Paludibaculum fermentans: one gene and its partner. The protein of the gene in region 1 interacts with the protein of each later gene in a pairwise test. Links are inferred from orthologs where the notes say so. Each region holds a gene or a part of one and is shown in the gene's direction. Other genes may lie near its edges. The genes, in order: hfq and rho.

Region 1 (5,931 bases):
CCGGCCCGTGGGATGCCCCAGGACCTTCACGGACGGGCTCTCCATGCAGCGCAGCAGCCGGTCGGTCATCTCTGGGGTTTCGATGTTCATGTAGCCATGGACGCTCGCCACCACCCAGTCCAACTCGGCTAGCGCGTCCTCGCTCAAATCCATCCGGCCGTCGCGCAGGATGTCGCACTCCAACCCGGAGAAGATGCGGATGCCGCGATCCTCTTTATTGAACTCGCGCACCTGGGCCGCGAACTGCACCGCGCGGGCCTCGTCCAACCCGTTGGCCATCGCCAGCGCCTTGGAATGGTCCGTGATGGCAATGTACTCATAACCCATCGCCTTGGCTGCCTCGGCCATCTCTTCCATGGTGGCCCGGCCGTCACTCTCGCGGGTATGCATGTGCAGGTCGCCCCGCAGGTCTTCCAGTTCGATCAACTCGGGCAACTGCCGCTTTTCGGCCGCCTCGATCTCGCCCTGGTTCTCCCGCATCTCGGGCGGGATCCAGGCCAATCCCAGCGCCTCGTAGATCTCTTCTTCGGTCGCGCCGGCCACCCGCGTCTCGTCGCTCACCTTGAACAGCCCGTACTCGTTCAGCGTCAGGCCCATCTTCTGGGCCCGTTGCCGCAGCGCGACATTGTGTTCCTTGTTGCCCGTGAAATACTGCAGCGCCGCGCCGTAGCTCTCCGCCGGGACGGCCCGCACGTCCACCTGCAGCCCTTCCAGGCCGAACAACGCCGACGCCTTCGTCGTACCCTGGCCCAGCACGTCGTGCACCCTGGGATGCTGGACGAACTTTGCCAGCGCCGCTTCCGCATTCTCCCCGGTGACCAGCAGGTCCAGGTCGCCTACGGTCTCCCGGCCGCGCCGGAAACTGCCCGCCGGCGTCGCACCCAGATACTCACCCAGTTCCTCGGCCGCGGCCGACGCGTAGTTCAACAGGAAGCGGCCGGCGCTCTGGCGGTACTGGCTGATCCCTTTCAGGATCTTGTCTTCCAGCTTCGCGCCCATGCGCGGCAGATCCTGCAGTTTGTGCTCGCGGCAGAGCCGCTCCAGGTCTTCCAGCGTACTCACCCGGAAGTGTTCCCACAGCGTGCGCACCGTCTTCGGCCCCAGTCCCTGGATCCGGAGCATCTCCAGCGCCGTCGGAGGATACTTCTCCAGCATCTCGTCGCGCCGCGCGAACGAACCGCGCGTCACGATCTCCTTCAGCGCCTCCGCGATCCCCTTGCCGATCCCCTGGATGTCCGTCACCTTGCGCGCCGGATCATTCAGGATGTCCGCAATTCTCTCCGGGTAGCCCTCAATCACGCTGGCCGCGTTCCTGTAGCTGCGAATGCGAAACCCGTCTTCCCCGCCGATCTCCATCAGGTCGCCGGTCTCGGCCAACATCCGTGCAATCTCAAGATTCTCCATGCCAGTCCCTTTCCCCATAGGGTTCCACGTGAACGAGCACGTCCGCCACCCAGGGCAGATCGGCCTTCACCTTGTTACGAACCTCCTCCGCAATCGAGTGGCCGCGCCGCACGCTCAAATCGGGATCCACTTCCAGGTGGAGGTCCACGTGGTACCGCAGTCCGGTTTTGCGCGCGTAGCACTTCTCCACGTCCAACGCTCCCTTCACCGAGATCGCCGATTTGCGGATATCGTTCATCCGGCCGTCGTCCGGCATGGTGTCCATCAGGGTGAGCGAGGTCTCCCGCACCACCTGCAGGCCCAGTACAATGACGATCAAACCCACTGCCGCGCCGCCGTAGTGGTCCGCCGCCAGAAAGCGTACCGGATCGTATAGCGTCAGGGAGAGGGCAATCAGTGCCACTGTGCCGGACAGGATGTCGACGGTGTCGTTCCAGGCGTCGGCCACGATCGCGGAACTGCCGATGCTGCGTCCCACTTTGAACTTGTAGGTGGAAAGCGTGGCCTTCAGAATCACGCTGGCAATTAGCGGCCAGACTGCGTAGAACTTGGGCGGAGTGTGCGCGGCGCCAATGTTTTGCAGCGAATGCCAGGTGATCAGCGCACCCACCGCGGCCAGCGCTAGCCCGACACCCAGGCCGGTGAGAGTCTCAAAGCGCCCATGTCCATAGGGATGGTTGTCGTCGGGCGGCCGGGCGGCGACACTCAGGCCCAGCAGGATGAATCCCGAAGCGAGCACATCGCCTGCGCTCTCGACGCCATCCGCCAGAACGGAATTCGAGCCGCCCAGCCAGCCGGCCAGCAGTTTGGCCACGGCGAGGCCGCCGCTGACCCCCATGCTGAGAATCGATACCTTCTTGCCGAGATCTTCCGCTTGCGCCACCAACCAGAATGTACCGCAACCCGGGCGGTCTCCGGTGGGCCCTTTCGCCGGACGGGTTCCATGACCAATCGGCCCGGAGCCGAAACCCCTTTCGGCATGAGGCACTTGCCCGATCCTTGCAATCGGGATTACACTCATGGGCAGCCCAATCGAACGGCGGAACCTCGATCCGGCCAGTGCGATGGGCCAAGTGGCATGGGTGATTTGTGCCTTGATGGGTGCAGTCCCCAGGCCCAGCGTAGATCCTCGGAACGGTCACGCAATTTGCAGGCAGAGAAGGGAGGGGCAAAACAATATGGACGAAATGAGAAAGGCCCCATTGGGCCCCAAGCGGCCCGGCGCTGAGAAGCAGGCTCAAAACATACAGGAAGCATTCCTGAACAATGCCAGGAAGGAAAAGACCTTCCTGACCATCTACCTCATGAGCGGTGTTAAGCTCTCAGGCCGTATCAAAAGCTTCGATAAGTATTCGGTCATCCTGGAAACCAACAATCAGGAACAGCTGATCTTCAAGCACGCCATTTCCACCGTCGTGATCTCGAAGCCGGCTCACACCCTGTCCGGTCATCCGTCTCAATCCACTGGTGCGCCCGGCGTTCCCGCGGCCCCAGCCAATGACGGTTCGGAGGGCTGACACACTCGTTGCCTGACCAAAACCGAGAGCGGGCCATTCTGGTGGCCGTGGAGTTAACCGGACGCAAAAGAGAGCCGGACGCTCCTGAACCGGAAGAGTCTCTTCAAGAACTCGCGACCCTGGCCGAAAGTGCCGGGGCGCAGATCATCGAAAAGATCCTGCAGAGCCGCGCCACGTTTGATCAAGCCACCCTCATCGGCTCTGGCAAACTCGACGAACTGCGCTCCGTGGTCAAGGCGATGGACGTCGATGTGGTCATCGTCGACCACGAATTGGGCGGCACCCAGCAGCGCAATCTGGAACGGTCTCTGGATTGCCGGGTAGTGGACCGTACCCAGTTGATTCTGGACATCTTTGCTCATCGTGCCCGGACCCGGGAAGGGCAGTTGCAGGTGGAACTCGCCCAGCTCAACTACCTGCTGCCGCGCCTCACCGGCAAGGGCATAGCCATGTCCCGGCTCGGTGCCGGCATTGGTACCCGCGGTCCCGGCGAAACGAAGCTCGAGACCGATCGCCGCCGCATCCATCACCGCATCAAGCGGATCCAGCACGACCTCGAGTCTGTGCGCGGCTCGCGCGGCATCCAGCGCCGCCTGCGCCAGGCCGTGCCGCTGCAGACGCTCGCCCTCGTGGGCTACACGAACGCGGGGAAGTCCACGCTTTTCAATCGCTTGACCGGCGCCGGGGTGCTGGCCGACGCACGCATGTTCGCCACGCTCGACCCCACGGTGCGGCAGGTCCAGTTGCCCAGCCGCCGCCGCATCCTGCTCAGCGATACGGTCGGCTTCATCCGGCAGCTTCCTACTACGCTTGTACAGGCTTTTCGCGCCACGCTGGAAGAGGTCACCGAGGCAGCCATCCTGCTGCACGTCGTCGACGCGTCTTCCGCTGCCGCCGCCGGGCATTCTTCTCACGTACGCCGCGTTTTGAATGAGATCGGGGCGGAGAACACCCCCCAGATTCTCGTGCTGAACAAGGCTGACCTGCTGGGCGGTACCAGCGAAAGCCCGGCCACCCTGCTGCGGCGTCTCTCCGGCGAGGCCGGCGGCGCCCCCTGCGTCTCAGTCTCCGCCCACAACGGCGACGGCGTCGACGATCTTCTCGAACTGATCGACCGGATGCTGCCCGAGGACCCCATCGAGTTCGCCACCTTCCACATCCCCGTCACGGATTTGGGCGTCGTTCACCTGCTCCACGAGTTTGCCAGAGTCACCTCGGAGCGCTATCTGGCCGACTATTGTGAGGTGGAAGCCGAAGTTTCGGCCTCCGTCCTAAGGCGCGTTGCTCAATACAAGGTGGCTCAAACTGTACGAGACACAGCACCTTTCGTCTGATTCTCGCCGTTTTCCAAGGCCTGTGGAAAACGTTGTGGATTTCGCTTGGAACTCCTGTGAAGTAGTTGTAAACACTCGATTTGCGAGCTCGTCGATTTCCACAGGCCGCAGCGCCTCCTTCATTCGTTTGTGGACTCTAAGCTCCCTTGCTTATTCTTGCGGTGCTGCCGGTCGTGATCCTGGAACGCGCGCCAGGAGAAAGCCATCCAATCTGTTGGTGTCTGCCACGGATTGGTTTATCTTGGGTGAAGGCTGATGAATATCCCTAACGCACTCACGCTGCTGCGGATCTTCTTCGTGCCCATGTTGGTGGCTGTGCTGGTTCAGGACGATTCCGTCTACCAGATCTTCGGCTACAACCTCACCAACGACATCGTTGCCCTGCTCATCTTTCTGGCTGCAGCGTTCACAGACCTGCTCGACGGCTACCTGGCGCGCCGTTGGAACCAGATCACCACGGTGGGCATGCTGCTCGACCCCATCGCCGATAAGCTGTTGATTTCAGCTGCCTTGATCTCGTTGGTCCAGGTGCATCGCGTACCTGGCTGGATGGCCGTGCTCATCATCGGCCGTGAGTTTGCCGTCTCCGGGCTGCGCAGCATTGCCGCCAGTGAAGGCTATACAATCCAGGCCAGCGATCTGGGCAAGACGAAGATGGTCACCCAGGTGGTAGCTATCTCCTTGACCCTAGCCGCTGAGGATCATCGCTGGCTTCTCGGACCGGCGAACTTCTGCCTGTGGGGCACCATGATCTTCGCCCTCGCCTCCGCGGCCGACTACGCGCGCAAGTTCTGGCACCTCATTGACGAAAGCATCAAGGAACGCCGCCGTTCGGAGCTGCTACGGCTGGAAAAAGACCGCCAGAAGGTCGCCATGAAGGCGGCTGCGGTCTCTCGCGAACGCAGCCGCTAATCGCCCAGGACGCTTACTGCGTCTCCACTTCCTTCCGCCACCGCATCAGGACGGTCTGGAGCTCGTCCACCACCACCGGATTCTCCCGGCGCAGGTTGCGGCTTTCCCCCGGATCCACCTCCAGGTTTGATAGGAAGACGGCGTCCTCACCCTCCAGCGGCTTCTGGCCTTCGGGCGTGCCGTCGTGCGTGACGCCGTTCAGCACCAGCTTCCACTTTCCTTTCCGGATGGCGAGCTGCGGACCCTCCGCCCAGGCAATGAACTCATGCTGGGAGGCCGCTCCGGCCGTCAGGATGGGCCACAGGTTCTTGCCGTCCAGCTTTCGGTCGGCGGGCGGATCCACCCCCGCCGCATGGCAGATGGTGGGCAGGATGTCCGCGGTCAACGCCAGTTGGCTCAGTTGTTTGCCCGCCGGAATATGCCCCGGCCAGTTCATCAGCGCCGGCACGTGCATACCGCCGTCGAAGGTACTGAATTTGTAGCCCCGGAACGGCAGATTGTGGCCGGCCGACGCGAGATTCTGGCCCAGGCCCGCCCGGCGTTCCGTCGTGGCTCCGTTATCTCCAACCAGGAATAGTAAAGTCCGCTCGCGCTGGCCGGTGCTCTCCAGGGCTGACACCATGGCGCCGATCTGGTCGTCCGCAGCCGACAGCATGGCGGCATACATCCTGCGCTCCGGCGGCAGGTTCGGGAAGCGGTCGAGGTACTTCTGCGGCGCGTGCATCGGGTAGTGCACGGCATTGAATGCGGTGTACAGAAAGAAC
Region 2 (5,981 bases), 1.2 Mb from region 1 along the record:
GCCCGAAGGCTTCGAGCGAAGCGGTGATGGCGCCGACCAGCGTCTATCCCAAGGTCGAGGTGGATGCGGCCAAGGTGGGCGAACTGCTGGGACCGGCCCGTTACCGGGATCTGACGACGGAGAAGAAACCCGAAGTCGGGATTGCAACAGGTTTGGCTTGGACGGAAGTGGGCGGCCAGGTGCTGACGACGGAAGCAAGCATCATGGAAGGCCGGGGCCGGTTGATGATTACCGGCAAGTTGGGCGATGTGATGCAGGAGTCGGCGCAGGCCGCTATGAGTTTCGTGCGGTCGCGCGCCAGTATGCTGGGTCTGCCCAGGGACTTCTACCGTCACCTGGACATTCACATCCATGTCCCCGAGGGCGCCATCCCGAAGGATGGACCTTCCGCGGGCATTACGATCGCGACCACGGTCGCCTCCGCACTGACGAAGTTCCCGGTGCGCGGCGATGTGGCGATGACCGGAGAGATCACGCTGCGCGGGCGGGTTCTACCCATCGGCGGAGTCAAGGAGAAGCTGATGGCGGCACACCGTCACGGCATTTTCGAGGCACTGCTTCCGCGCGATAATGAAAAAGACCTTGCGGACGTTCCCGAGAACATCCGGAAAGAGATGAAGATCCACCTCGTCGAATGGATGGACGAAGTGTTGAGAATCGCTCTGGCCGGGGATCTGGACTCTCTCGCCTCACAGACGCCGGTGCATCCTCTCGAGGTTGTGCCTGAACTGCCGGCGGAAGAGAACCGGGCCCACTAGTTGATCGTCCGACAGGAAGAGAATTGAAATAAGCCGGCCGTGGTAACATCCGCGGAGTTTCTACTAAGCGCGTCGAATGCCGGGCACTTCCCCCCAGAGGGAATGCCGGAAGTGGCGTTTCTAGGGCGAAGCAACGTGGGCAAGTCCACGCTGCTGAACCGGTTGCTGGGCCAGAAACTGGCGTTTACGTCGAGTACCCCCGGCCGGACGCAGTCGGTGAATTTCTTCCGGGTGGAGGATCGAATGATCTTTGTCGATCTACCCGGGTATGGATACGCGAAAGCCCCGAAGTCTGTCTCGAGGGCCTGGCAGGAGGTAGTGGACGCTTACCTTCTGCAGCGGGAGAAATTGGCTTTGTGCTGTGTGCTGTTGGACTCACGCCGCGGCTGGATGGAAACGGATCTCCAGCTGAAGGAATGGCTGGAGTTCCATCAGCGGCCCTACGTGGTAGTGGCGACGAAGGTGGATAAGCTCAACCAGAAAGAAAAGAATGCGAGCCAGAAGGCGATCCGGGAACATTACCCTTCCGGAGAAATCATCTGGTTCTCGGGCCTTTCCGGCCAAGGAGTAAAAGAGATTTGGCAAACGATCTGGAAAAGAACGGTTCGGTAAACCCCGAGTCCGTGCCTACTGAAGCGACGCCGGAAACCAGGCCGTCCGAAGCCCCCTCCAAAGAAACCCAACCGTCCCGCAGAAGGACGGAGTCGCGCGCCAAGGGTGATAACGGAGAAGCGAAGATCAAGTCCGAGAACGGTGCAGATAAGCCCAAAGTGGAGCCGCCCGTGAAACAGGAAGAACCCAAAGCCGCCACGCCGGTCGTGGCGCCGACCGCCCCACCGGCGGCTGCCCCTCCGGCAGCTGCCACCACTCCCGCGCCGGCTGAAGGCGCGCTGCCACCCCTGACAGCGGAAGAACGCCGCCAGGGTGCGCTCAACAAGCGAGGCAATCTCGACTTGGGTGAGCTGAAGGAAATGTCCATCTCGCGGCTGAATCAGATCGCTCGCGATCTCGATATCAGCGGCGTGGCCGGCATGCGCAAGCAGGAGTTGATCTTCAAGATCCTCCAGGCGCAGGCCGAGAAGGCCGGCCTCATCTTCTCCGAAGGCGTCATCGAATGCCTGCCGGACGGCTTCGGCTTCCTGCGCGCTCCGGAATACAACTACCTGCCCGGCCCGGACGACGTCTACGTTTCGCCTTCGCAAATCCGCCGTTTCGACCTGCGCACCGGCGACACGGTGAGCGGCCAGATCCGGCCGCCGAAGGAAGGCGAACGTTATTTCGCGCTCATCAAAGTGGACGCGATCAACTTCGAACCGCCGGAGCAGTCGCGCAACAAGATCTTCTTCGACAACCTGACGCCGCTGTATCCGCAGGAGCGGATCAAGCTCGAGACCGTGAAGGACAGCTTCACCGGGCGCGTCATGGATATGCTCACGCCCATCGGCAAGGGCCAGCGCGGCCTCATCGTCGCTCCGCCGCGCACCGGCAAGACGATGCTGCTGCAGTCGATCGCGCACTCCATCACGGCCAACCATCCGGAGGTCGTCCTCATCGTCCTGCTCATCGACGAACGTCCGGAAGAAGTCACCGACATGCAGCGTTCGGTGAAGGGCGAAGTCATCAGCTCGACCTTCGACGAACCCGCCCAGCGCCACGTCCAGGTGGCGGAAATGGTCATCGAAAAGGCCAAGCGCCTGGTTGAGCACAAGCGCGATGTCGTCATCCTGCTGGACTCCATCACCCGCCTGGCGCGCGCCTACAACACGGTTGTGCCGCCCAGCGGCAAAGTGCTCTCGGGCGGTGTCGATTCCAATGCGCTGCAGCGCCCCAAGCGCTTCTTCGGCGCGGCTCGCAACATCGAAGAGGGCGGCTCGCTCACCATCATGGCGACGGCGCTCATCGATACCGGCAGCCGTATGGACGACGTGATCTTTGAAGAGTTCAAGGGCACGGGCAACATGGAAATCCACCTCGACCGCAAGCTGGTGGACAAGCGCATCTTCCCCGCCATCGACATCAACAAGAGCGGTACGCGCAAGGACGAACTGCTGATCCCGCGCGAAGAACTCAACCGCATTTGGGTGCTGCGCAAGGTGCTGGCTCCGCTGTCGCCGGTGGAGAGCATCGAGCTGCTGCTGGACAAGCTGGCCAAGACGCGCTCCAACTCGGAGTTCCTGGCTTCGATGAGCGGTTAGTCCGTTCCCTGCCGGGTCGCGAAATCAGGGCGGAGACCATGCTCCTCAAGGGAGCGGGGCCTCCGCCCTTCGTGTTTTCATTCCGGCTAAAATCGAAGACGCATGGCGCGTGTCACGCTGGTTCATTGGAATGCGGAAGAGGCGGCCCGGCGGTTGGCGCAACTGCGCGCGGCCGGCCACGCGCCCGTCCACTGGGCGCCTACCTCCGGCAACGACCTCAAGGCTCTCGACCCCACTGACCTGGTTGTCATCGATCTCACCCGAGTGCCTTCCCGCGGCCGCGATGTCGGCTCGGCCCTGCGGCGCGGCAAGGCCACCCGCCACATCCCGCTCTTGTTCCTCGACGGCGTGCAGGACAAAGTGGAGCGCGTGCGCAGCGTGCTGCCGGACGCGTCCTACGGTGACTGGGCCCACCTGCGCGCCGCGGTGAAACTGGCCTTGAAGCCCGTGCCCGCCAAGCCCGCCGTCCCGGACGCCATGGCCGGCTACTCGGGCACTCCGCTGGCCAGGAAGCTCATCATTCGTGAGAACGATGTGGTGGCCCTCATCGACGCTCCGGACGACATCGAGGAGAAGCTCGCGCCGCTGCCGGCGAATGTACGCTTCATGACACGCCTCAGCGTCCAGGCCGGTGTAATCCTGCTCTTCTGTCTCTCGCGCCACGACCTGGAATCCCAATTTCACAGTGCTGCCAATGCTCTCGTGAAGAAGGGCCGTCTCTGGCTGGCGTGGCCCAAGAAGTCATCCGGCATACAGTCCGACCTGACCGAGCCGTTCGTCCGCGAGTACGGCCTGGCACAGGGTTTTGTCGACTACAAAATCTGCGCCATCGACGCCACCTGGTCGGGACTCTGTTTTGCGCGCCGCTAGAAACGTACAATGTCCCCTATGAGGGTTTTCCTTTTTCTATTGGCCGCGACGGCATTGCCCGCGGCTGACCTGCGGCTCGGCATAGTCGGTACCGACACTTCCCACTCCGTCGCCTTCACCGCGCTCCTGAACGATCCGGCGAACAAGAATCACCTGGCCGGCGCGCGGGTCGTTGCCGCCTACAAGGGCGGCAGCCCCGACATCAAGGAAAGCTCAGGCCGGCTCGAGAAGTATGCTGAGGAGCTGAGCACGAAGTACGGCGTCGAGCTGACGCCCGATATCCCCACGCTGCTCACCAAGGTGGATGCTGTCCTGCTGGAAAGCGTCGACGGCCGCAAGCACCTGGAGCAGTTCCGCCAGATCGTCAAGGCAGGCAAGCCGGTCTTCATCGACAAGCCGCTGGCGTCCACTTTGTTCGATGCGCGCGAAATCGCCAAGTTGGCGCAGGAGAACAACGTGAAGTGGTTCTCGGCCTCCGTGCTGCGCTTCAGCGACGTGCTGCCCACCCTGAAACTGGACGGCCTGAACGGCGTCTACGCCTGGGGGCCCGGGCCTCTCGAAGAACACCACCAGTTGGGCCTCTCCTGGTATGGCGTGCATACCGTGGAGACCCTGTATACGATGCTGGGCCGGGGCTGCGAAGAGGTGACGTTCACGTCGTCGGATGACGCCGATGTGGTGACCGGCAAGTGGCGCGACGGGCGCATCGGTACAATCCGCGTGATCCGGCCCTACTCCGCCTTCGGCGTCACGGCCTTCTCCTCCAAGGCCATCAAGACCAATGAGAAGGATCTTTACACCGGCTATCAGAACCTGGTGAAGGAGATCATCCAGTTCTTCCAGACCGGCAAGTCGCCCATCGACGAGCAGGAGACCCTGGAGATGTTCGCGTTCATGGATGCCGCGCAGCGCAGCAAGGACTCGGGCGGCACTCCAACGAAGCTCCGCTAACCCAATCAATCCCATATGAGAACGGATTTCGTCCTCTTCGGGCCGGCTCATTTCGCCATCATGGCGGCCATCCCCTGCTTCGGAGCCCTGCTGGCGTGGGCCGTCCGCGGCAAGCCGGAGGCCGCCCGGCGCACCCGCCTCGGCTTCGGCCTGTTCCTGTTGGTGAACGAGTTGGTGTGGTACGGCTACAAACTGACCCAGGAAGGGAGCCGGTTTCCCGAGGGTCTGCCGTTTCAGCTTTGCGACCTGTCGCTCTGGCTCACGGTGATCACGCTGCTGGCCCTGCACCCCTGGACGTTCGAGCCCGGTTTCTTCGTGGGCATCGCCGGCGCCAGCATGGCCGTGGTGACACCGGAGCTCTGGGCGCCCGCCTGGTCGTATCCAACAGCGTATTTCTTCGTGGCCCACGGCGGCATTATCGCGGCCATGCTGTTCCTGGTTTGGTCCGGCCAGGCACGGCCCAGGCCTCACGCCATGTGGCGCGGCTTCCTGGTCTTGAATGCCTGGGCGGCATTTGTCGGGACCTTCAACGCCATCTTCCACACCAACTACATGTTTCTGTGCCGCAAGCCAGTCAGCGCATCCGCGCTGGATGCCATGGGCCCGTGGCCCTGGTACGTGCTTGGCGGCGAGGCTGCCGCACTGGTGCTATTCGCGCTGATGTCGCTGCCGTTCCGGAAGCCCGCGCCGGCGGCAGTCTAGGAACTTACCGGTTCCGGCTTCTCGGCGCGGCCTTTCATGACGGCCGGCAGGCGGAACACCTGGCCCTGCTGGTTGGCGAAATAGAGGTACGATTCCGAGGGTTTCAACGCGTTCCCGTCGGCCCACAGGGCATAGAAGTCGGGATGCGCGTTCAGCGGCCGCCGCACGTAGGTGTGGTTGCGCGGGCTGTTTTTCGTGAGGGCCTGGGTCTTCTTCCAGGTCAGGCCATCGTCCCGGCTCTCCCAATTCTCGATCTCGCCGCCCGTGCTCCAGGCCTGCGGGCCGGCGCCCGTGGGCCCGATGAACCGCCAGGCGCCCTCTTCCAGGTACAACGACCCGTGGTCGTAGTTGTGGTCTGTCTCCGCAATCGTGGAGAACCTCCACTCCGACCCCGTCCAGCGCGCCAGGCACAACTGCCGCGGTCCATTCCGCGGACCCGGTTCGTAGCCCTTGCTCGTCAGATACAGCAGCACCGGACGGTTCTGCGCGTCGTACTGCAGGTCTT

The links.
Region 2: the proteins of hfq (region 1) and rho interact in binary tests that used the Escherichia coli proteins (3 or more experiments, as listed by UniProt). The link is inferred for Paludibaculum fermentans from one-to-one orthologs.

Annotation. Positions count from the first base shown.
Region 1 is NZ_CP063849.1:3,675,222-3,681,152, reverse strand. What follows is about bases 1,476-4,256. They hold hfq (RNA chaperone Hfq), read left to right. Parts: upstream 1,476-2,591; coding sequence 2,592-2,921; downstream 2,922-4,256. Other genes in these bases: hflX (GTPase HflX), read left to right, coding at 2,930-4,255; IRI77_RS14335 (cation diffusion facilitator family transporter), read right to left, coding at 1,476-2,287. Also shown: DNA polymerase/3'-5' exonuclease PolX, read right to left, coding at 1-1,404; more of IRI77_RS14335, read right to left, coding at 1,391-1,475; pgsA (CDP-diacylglycerol--glycerol-3-phosphate 3-phosphatidyltransferase), read left to right, coding at 4,511-5,167; IRI77_RS14315 (sulfatase-like hydrolase/transferase), read right to left, coding at 5,181-5,931. UniProt on the Escherichia coli protein: RNA chaperone that binds small regulatory RNA (sRNAs) and mRNAs to facilitate mRNA translational regulation in response to envelope stress, environmental stress and changes in metabolite concentrations.
Region 2 is NZ_CP063849.1:4,833,426-4,839,406, reverse strand. The notes cover bases 975-3,805. They hold rho (transcription termination factor Rho), read left to right. Parts: upstream 975-1,657; coding sequence 1,658-2,953; downstream 2,954-3,805. Other genes in these bases: IRI77_RS18910 (hypothetical protein), read left to right, coding at 3,056-3,805; yihA (ribosome biogenesis GTP-binding protein YihA/YsxC), read left to right, coding at 975-1,370. Outside these bases: lon (endopeptidase La), read left to right, coding at 1-758; more of yihA, read left to right, coding at 798-974; more of IRI77_RS18910, read left to right, coding at 3,806-3,823; IRI77_RS18905 (Gfo/Idh/MocA family protein), read left to right, coding at 3,842-4,774; IRI77_RS18900 (YwaF family protein), read left to right, coding at 4,790-5,476; IRI77_RS18895 (BNR-4 repeat-containing protein), read right to left, coding at 5,473-5,981. UniProt on the Escherichia coli protein: Facilitates transcription termination by a mechanism that involves Rho binding to the nascent RNA, activation of Rho's RNA-dependent ATPase activity, and release of the mRNA from the DNA template.